3 regions of the Streptomyces sp. NPDC002044 genome follow, and region 1 is predicted to be linked to each of the others. Evidence: riboswitches for the same ligand, from Rfam matches in the RefSeq annotation. Region 1 holds a riboswitch; each other region holds the start of a gene.
The links. Region 1 has a riboswitch for cyclic di-AMP ahead of ABT106_RS29995 (M23 family metallopeptidase). Riboswitches for the same ligand answer to the same signal wherever they lie in the genome.

Region 1 (2,252 bases):
GACCGCAGATCCTCCCCTTGGCCCCTCCTGGCCCGCTCCTGGCCCAGCCTGACCAGTCCGCGGAGCACCTTCAGGTGGGCTTCGGTGCGCCGCCGGGCGGCCCGGGCGGCGGCGAGGGGCTCCAGCAGCATCCGCAGCTCCAGGAGGTCGGCGGCCTCCTGCTCCGTCGGCTCGGCGACGCAGGCGCCCGCATGCCGCCGGGTCGTCACGAACCCCTCCGACTCCAGGGTCCGCAGCGCCTCGCGGACCGGGACGCGCGAGACCCCGTACCGGCGGGCCAGGACCTCTTCGGTCAGTCTGCTGCCCGGCTCGAAGACCCCGGAGACGATGTCGTCGCGAATTGCCGTGCATACCGCGTGCGCAGGAATACGCAAGACCGAACCTCCGCCTATTTCCGACTGCCGTGCCAGAGTGTGCTGCGACTCTATTGCAACACACGATAATTTCCGAGAGCGGCCGGAAAAGCGAAACATTCGCAAAAGACCCCGGCTCGCGATGCGAGCCGGGGTCTTCGGCGAAGCGGGTGCAGCGGGGGCCGTACGGGTCAGAGGCTGACGCCGTGCGAGCGCAGGTACGAGACCGGGTCGATGTCCGAGCCGTAGTCGGCGCCGGTGCGGGCCTCGAAGTGCAGGTGCGGGCCGCTGGAGTTGCCGGTGGAGCCCGACAGGCCGATCTGCTGGCCCGGGGTGACCTGCTGGCCGACGGAGACGTTCAGCGAGTTCATGTGCCCGTACTGGGTGAACGTGCCGTCGTTGTGCTTGATGACGACGTTGTTGCCGTAGGCACCGCCCCAGCCGGCCTCCACGACGGTGCCGGCGCCCACGGCGTGGACCGAGGTGCCTTCGCTCGCGCGGAAGTCGATGCCGGTGTGGCTGCCGGAGGACCACATGCCGCCACCGGCGTGGTAGTGGGTGCTGATGCCGCCGCTGACGGGCGCGACGAAGGTGTTGAGGCGCTTGCGCTCCGCCTCGCGGGCCGCGCGCTCGGCCGCGTCCCGCTCCGCCTTCGCCTTCGCCTCGGCGATGCGCTTGGCCTCGGAGGCGCGCTGCTTGGCGTCGGCTTCGGCCTGGGCCTTGGCGGCGGCGTGCTCGGCGGCGCGCTGCTGCGACTCGGCCTGGTCCTCGATGTCACCCGCGAGGTCGTCGCCCACGACGACCGCGTTGTACCCGGCGTCGGGGACGGAGTGCTCGGTGCTGTTGTCCGCGGCGAAGGCCGGGCCGGCGAGGGAACCGACGACGCCAGTGGTGGCGAGGGCGGCGATACCGGCGTAGCCGGCGGTCTTGCGGCTCAGACGGCTGGAACCGCGGTGCTTGCCGGAGCCGGCGGTACGACTGCCAAACGCCATGAAGAGGTTGTTCCTTTCCTTCCCTCTCGCCTACCGGGTTAGCTGACGGGTTCGGAGCAGGAAGGTCTCCTACGGGCTTCCTCTTGCGAGGCGGCCCGATTCACCCCAGGGACTGATGTGGGTCCCCGGCTCCCCAGGCTCGCGCCTGACGGGGACTCGGCGATCGCTGTCCGGTGCCGCGGGTGCGGCGGGCACAACTGACGAACAGCACGGCTGACGCTAGGCGGATCATCAGCCGATCACCAAACACACGAGCTGTTTTGTTGCGTACGCCACACCGCATACGAGCAACCTCACCACTAAACAGACAAAAGGGGCTCTGGCGGCCAAGCCGCCAGAGCCCCTTGATCCGAGCGTCAGTTGGTGACGACGGTGACCTCGCCGATCCCGAGCGCCCGCACCGGCTCCTCGATCTGCGAAGCGTCGCCCACCAGCACCGTGACCAGCCGGTTCGCCGGGAACGCGCTCACGACGGCCGAAGTGGCCTCCACGGTGCCGGTCTCGGCGAGCCGCGCGTACAACTGCGCCTGGTAGTCGTCCGGCAGCTCCTGCTCGACCTGGTCGGCGAGGGTGCCGGCCACCGAGGCGGCCGTCTCGAACTTCAGCGGGGCCACGCCCACCAAGTTCTGCACCGCCACGTCCCGTTCGGCGTCGGTCAGACCGCCCTCCGCGAGGGTGCGCAGCACCTTCCAGAGGTCCTCGAGCGCCGGACCGGTGTTCGGGGTGTCCACCGAGCCGCTGATGGCCAGCATCGAGGCGCCCTTGCCGTCGGCGGTGGAACGCAGCACCTGCCCGAAGGCGCGCACGCCGTAGGTGTACCCCTTCTCCTCGCGCAGCACCTTGTCCAGGCGGGAGGTGAGGGTGCCGCCCAGGCAGTACGTGCCGAGCACCTGGGGCGCCCAGACGC
Region 2 (2,252 bases), on a different contig from region 1:
CCCCCGGTCCCGGGTCCCCCACACCCTCGGTGAAGCTGTCCCCGATCGCCGCGTACGAGCCGATGGTCTTGAGTGTCGTCGTCGTCGCTGCCACGAAACAGCATCCTTCACCGCGGCGGGCAACCTACGCCAACGTAAGCAGGGGTTGACGGACCGTGATCTATACCACCCGGAGGACGAGGAATAAGTACGCGTCAGGCCGGGACCCCTCTCGGGCCCCGGCCTGACGCGCGTGTCACTCCCGCGGCGGATGCCGTCAGACGGTGGCGCCCTTCGAGCGGAGGTAGGCCAGCGGGTTGATGTCCGAGCCGTAGGACGGGCCCGTGCGGATCTCGAAGTGGAGGTGCGGGCCGGAGGAGTTGCCGGTGGAGCCGGAGAGGCCGATGCGCTGGCCGGCGCTCACGCTCTGGCCGGCCGAGACGGACAGCGAGGAGAGGTGGCCGTACTGGGAGTACTTGCCGTCCGCGTGCCGGATGACGACCTCGTTGCCGTACGAGCCGCCCCAGCCGGCGGAGACGACGGTGCCCGCGCCGACGGCCTTGACGGTGGTGCCGGAGCTCGCGATGAAGTCGACTCCGGTGTGGTAGCCGGAGGACCACATGGCGCCGCTCGCCTTGTACTGGGTGGAGACCCCGCCGCCGACGGGGGCCACGAAGCCGGCGCCGGAGGGGGCCGTCGCGCCGGTGGAGGTCTCGGCGCCGCGCGCCTTCTGCTTCGCCTTGGGCTGCGCCTTCGCGGCGGGGGCGTCCTGCTCCCCGGCGGCGGCCTTGCCGGAGACCGGGGCCTCGGCCGGCTTCTGCTTCTTCTGAACCGGCTTCTCCGCCGGAGCCGGAGCCGGGGCGGAGGCGGTCGGGGCCGACGCGCCCTTCGCGCCGAGCGTCAGCTTCAGGCCCGGGTGGATCAGCGAGGGGTCGGTACCGACGGCCTCGCGGTTGTCGGCGTACAGCTGCTCCCAGCCGCCGGTCAGGTCCCGCTCCGCGGCGATCTTGGAGAGGTAGTCGCCGGACACGACCGTGTACACGGCCGGAGCGGCGGCCGGGGCCGCCGCGGGGGTGGCCGGGGCGGCGGGAGCCGCCTGCAGCGCGACCGGCAGCTGCGGGGCGACGGCGGGCGCCGTCACCGGAGCGGCGGCCGGGGCTCCGGCCGCCTGGGCGCCGGCGGCGCCCAGCAGCGGCAGCGCGAGGGCCGCACCGCCGGTGCCCGCGACGGCGAAACCGCGGGAGATGGAAAGGGACTTGGGACGGCGGTGCTTACCCTTTGCGGGCATGGCGGTTTCCTCTCCGTCGCCTGCGAGGTGAGCTGTCGGGTTCGGACTGGAGATGTCCGGCCGCACACGTAGGGGCACATGTACGGCTTCACCCCGAGCCGTCCCGATATGAAGACTCGGGACGGCGGCTTACCTGGTTCCCCCGCTCCTGCCGCGCGTGAATAGTCGGGTGCGGTTTTCCGGGTGGCGGCAGGATTCGGCGGTCCGCCCGGATCGATCGCGAAGGTAATCGAGTCCGGCCGCAAGGAACAAGCCGCGAATTACCTGACGGAATCACAGAGATGAGGGATCGACGGAAGTCCCGTCACCCTGCGTCCATTCCCGGCTGCCAACAACCGGTCTGGCTGGGCCATTGGGCCTCCGCGATCAGGCACGCACCGTCACCGTATGATCTGGCTCACGGGGAGGCGCCCGATCTCGCCTCCGGATATGGCAAGTTGGTGTCAAGTAGTGTAATTCGGACACCCCACGACGACGCGGAGGAGTTCACGTGACCCAGCAGATACCCCCGGCCCCGGCCGGGGCGCGGCAGCCGGAGCCGGAGCTGACCGGAGTGCGGAACTTCCGCGACGTGGGCGGCTTGCCGACTTCGGACGGACGGAGGGTCAGGCCGGGACGACTCTTCCGAAGCGGACATCTCGCACATGCCACCGAAACCGACGCAGAGTTCCTGATCTCACTGGGTCTCCACACCGTCTTCGACTTCCGCAACGACGCCGACCACGCCCTGGAAGGGCCGGACGTGGAACTCCCCGGAGTCCGGAACGTCAACCTCCCGCTCTCGGATCCGGCGGACGGCCGGGAGTTCTGGAAGATGGTCCGGGACGGCGATCTGGAGCAGCTCCGCGGGCTCCTGGGCGACGGGAAGGGCGAGGCCCGGATGGTGGACTCGTACCGCTCGATCATCGCGAACCGCACCGCCGAGCACAGCCGGGTCCTGCACGCGCTCGCCGGGGACAGCGTCCCCGCGCTGATGCACTGCGCG
Region 3 (2,252 bases), on a different contig from region 1:
GGACGCCGAGGTGCCCGTCCACGGCTCCGGCGCCGCCAAGGACTTCGGGGCGCCGACCCCGACCCCGTCGGACACCCCGGCGTTCACCCTTCCCGACGCCCCGAGCGCGCCGCCGGGCGGACTTCCCGTCATGCCGGCGCCGGACGACCCGACGACGGCCCCGGCCGACCCGACGGCCCCCGTGACCCCCGGCGGCCCGGGCACGACCCCCGCGGACCCGACCGCCCCGGTGGCCCCGACGGCCCCCGTGGACCCCCTGGACCCCACCGCGCCGGCCGACCCGACGGCCCCGGCCGGCCCGGGCGCGCCCACGACCCCGGCCCCCGGCGCTTCCACCGGCCCGACGCCGCAGACGACCCCGGGCGCCTCCACCGACCCGTCGGTCCCGCCCGCCCTCCCGGCGGAGGGGAGCGGCAAGCACCGCGGAACGCCCGCCTTCGAGGCTCCCGGAGCGTCTGACGCCGCGTCGGACCCCTCGTACACCGTGAAGTCGGGCGACAGCCTGACCGCCATCGCGGACGCCAACGGACTCAAGGGCGGCTGGAACGCGCTCTACGCCGCCAACGAGCAGGTCATCGGCGGGGACGCCGACCTGATCAAGCCCGGCCAGAACCTGGATCTAAGCGCGAAATAGGGGTACTTCGGGCACCCTTTAAAGGATTGATTGTCCGTTTTCTGTAAGTGAGACATGTGTCTCTTCCGGTCAACTGGCGTGTCCCGCCCCGGAGCTCGCGCAAACCCCGTCCTCACCTGCGCAAACGCTTCCGGGGAGGGCGCAAGTAGGGGCGTTTCTCCCCGATGCGGCGCGTTGAACATCGGGGAGGGAGCCGTCTACCTTCTGAATCGCCCGCCACCGCGGGCTCCTTCGACCGCATCGCCGAATCCTGCCGGCGGACGGGGGGAACAGTCGTCGCGCAAGCGCCGAAGGCAGGAGCGGGGGAACCAAGGTAGGCGCCGGGAGCGGCCGTTGAGAGACGGTCACGCCACCGGCTAGGGGTTAAGACGTGCGCTAGGTCGCACGGCCGGGCAACTCACTCGCCCGAACCCGACAGCTCACCTCGTAGGCGTCGGTGAGGAGAAACTCCATGCTGCTTTCCGGCAAGGGCAAGCACCGCCGCGGTTCCAAGGCTGTCCGCCTCGTCACGCTCGCCGGTGTCGCCGGTGTGGCCGTGGCCGCCCCTCTGATGGCCGCCGGCACCGCCAGCGCCGCCACCGCGTCCGAGTGGGACAAGGTCGCGCAGTGCGAGGCCGGTGGCAACTGGGCCATCAACACGGGCAACGGCTACTACGGCGGCCTGCAGTTCTCGTCCTCCACGTGGGCCGCGTTCGGTGGCAAGACGTACGCCGCCCAGGCCAACCAGGCCACGAAGTCGCAGCAGATAGCCATCGCGGAGAAGGTCCTCAAGGGCCAGGGCAAGGGTGCCTGGCCGTCCTGCGGCGTGGGCCTGTCGAACTCCTCCTCCACCGGTGGCGGCTCGACGGAGACCCCGAAGCAGACCAAGAAGACCGAAACCAAGAAGACCGAAACCAAGAAGACCGAAACCAAGAAGACCGCGCCGAAGGTGGAGACCAAGCGCGCCCAGGCCCCGACGACGCGCTCCGAGCGCTCCGAGGCCCCGGCTCCGGCCGCCAAGCCGAAGGCCCAGGCCCCGAAGACCGGAAACGGCTCGTACGAGGTCAAGTCCGGCGACACGCTGGGCACCATCGCCGAGGCCAACGACGTCCAGGGCGGCTGGGAGAAGGTCTTCGAGCTCAACAAGGACATCGTCTCGGACGCCGACCTGATCTTCCCGGGCCAGAAGCTCAAGCTCAGCTGATCCAGCTGACCCCGCGGCACCCGCCGCAGGAGCCCCCGCGCTTCGCCCGCCGCACCACGCAGGGTCCCCATCGCCCGGCGCGCATCCCCCCGCGCGCCGGGCGGTGGTGTGTGCGGCCGCAGGCGTGCCGATCGAGAGTCCTATGTCCTGGAACGGGAGTATTCGGGCCCTTTTTCGTCCCAGGACCCGGGCGGTCGTCCGGCCGAATGCCCCGAGCCGGTTAGGCTCTAGGCGGCAAGGCCATCCCACGGCCTGACACGCCACCGCACACCCAGCGTCACATCCCAGAAGGAGATGCTCGTGCCGTCCATCGACGTCGTCGTAGCCCGGGAAATCCTGGACTCCCGAGGCAACCCCACGGTCGAGGTCGAGGTGGGCCTCGACGATGGCAGCACCGGCCGTGCTGCCGTCCCGTCCGGCGCCTCCACCGGTGCA

Region 2: another riboswitch for cyclic di-AMP. It lies ahead of ABT106_RS20015 (LysM peptidoglycan-binding domain-containing M23 family metallopeptidase); the one in region 1 lies ahead of ABT106_RS29995 (M23 family metallopeptidase).
Region 3: another riboswitch for cyclic di-AMP. It lies ahead of ABT106_RS28340 (transglycosylase family protein); the one in region 1 lies ahead of ABT106_RS29995 (M23 family metallopeptidase).

The regions. Positions count from the first base shown of each region.
Region 1 is NZ_JBEOXU010000219.1:493-2,744, forward strand. Features, by position in the region: gene ABT106_RS29990 (GntR family transcriptional regulator) at 1-374, opposite strand, end outside; gene ABT106_RS29995 (M23 family metallopeptidase) at 545-1,345, opposite strand; cyclic di-AMP (ydaO/yuaA leader) riboswitch at 1,358-1,517, opposite strand; gene ABT106_RS30000 (M16 family metallopeptidase) at 1,702-2,252, opposite strand, start outside.
Region 2 is NZ_JBEOXU010000079.1:2,068-4,319, forward strand. Features, by position in the region: gene ABT106_RS20010 (SGNH/GDSL hydrolase family protein) at 1-94, opposite strand, end outside; gene ABT106_RS20015 (LysM peptidoglycan-binding domain-containing M23 family metallopeptidase) at 257-1,267, opposite strand; cyclic di-AMP (ydaO/yuaA leader) riboswitch at 1,270-1,445, opposite strand; gene ABT106_RS20020 (tyrosine-protein phosphatase) at 1,758-2,252, shown strand, end outside.
Region 3 is NZ_JBEOXU010000177.1:7,721-9,972, reverse strand. Features, by position in the region: gene ABT106_RS28345 (LysM peptidoglycan-binding domain-containing protein) at 1-634, shown strand, start outside; cyclic di-AMP (ydaO/yuaA leader) riboswitch at 910-1,082, shown strand; gene ABT106_RS28340 (transglycosylase family protein) at 1,086-1,817, shown strand; gene eno (phosphopyruvate hydratase) at 2,112-2,252, shown strand, end outside.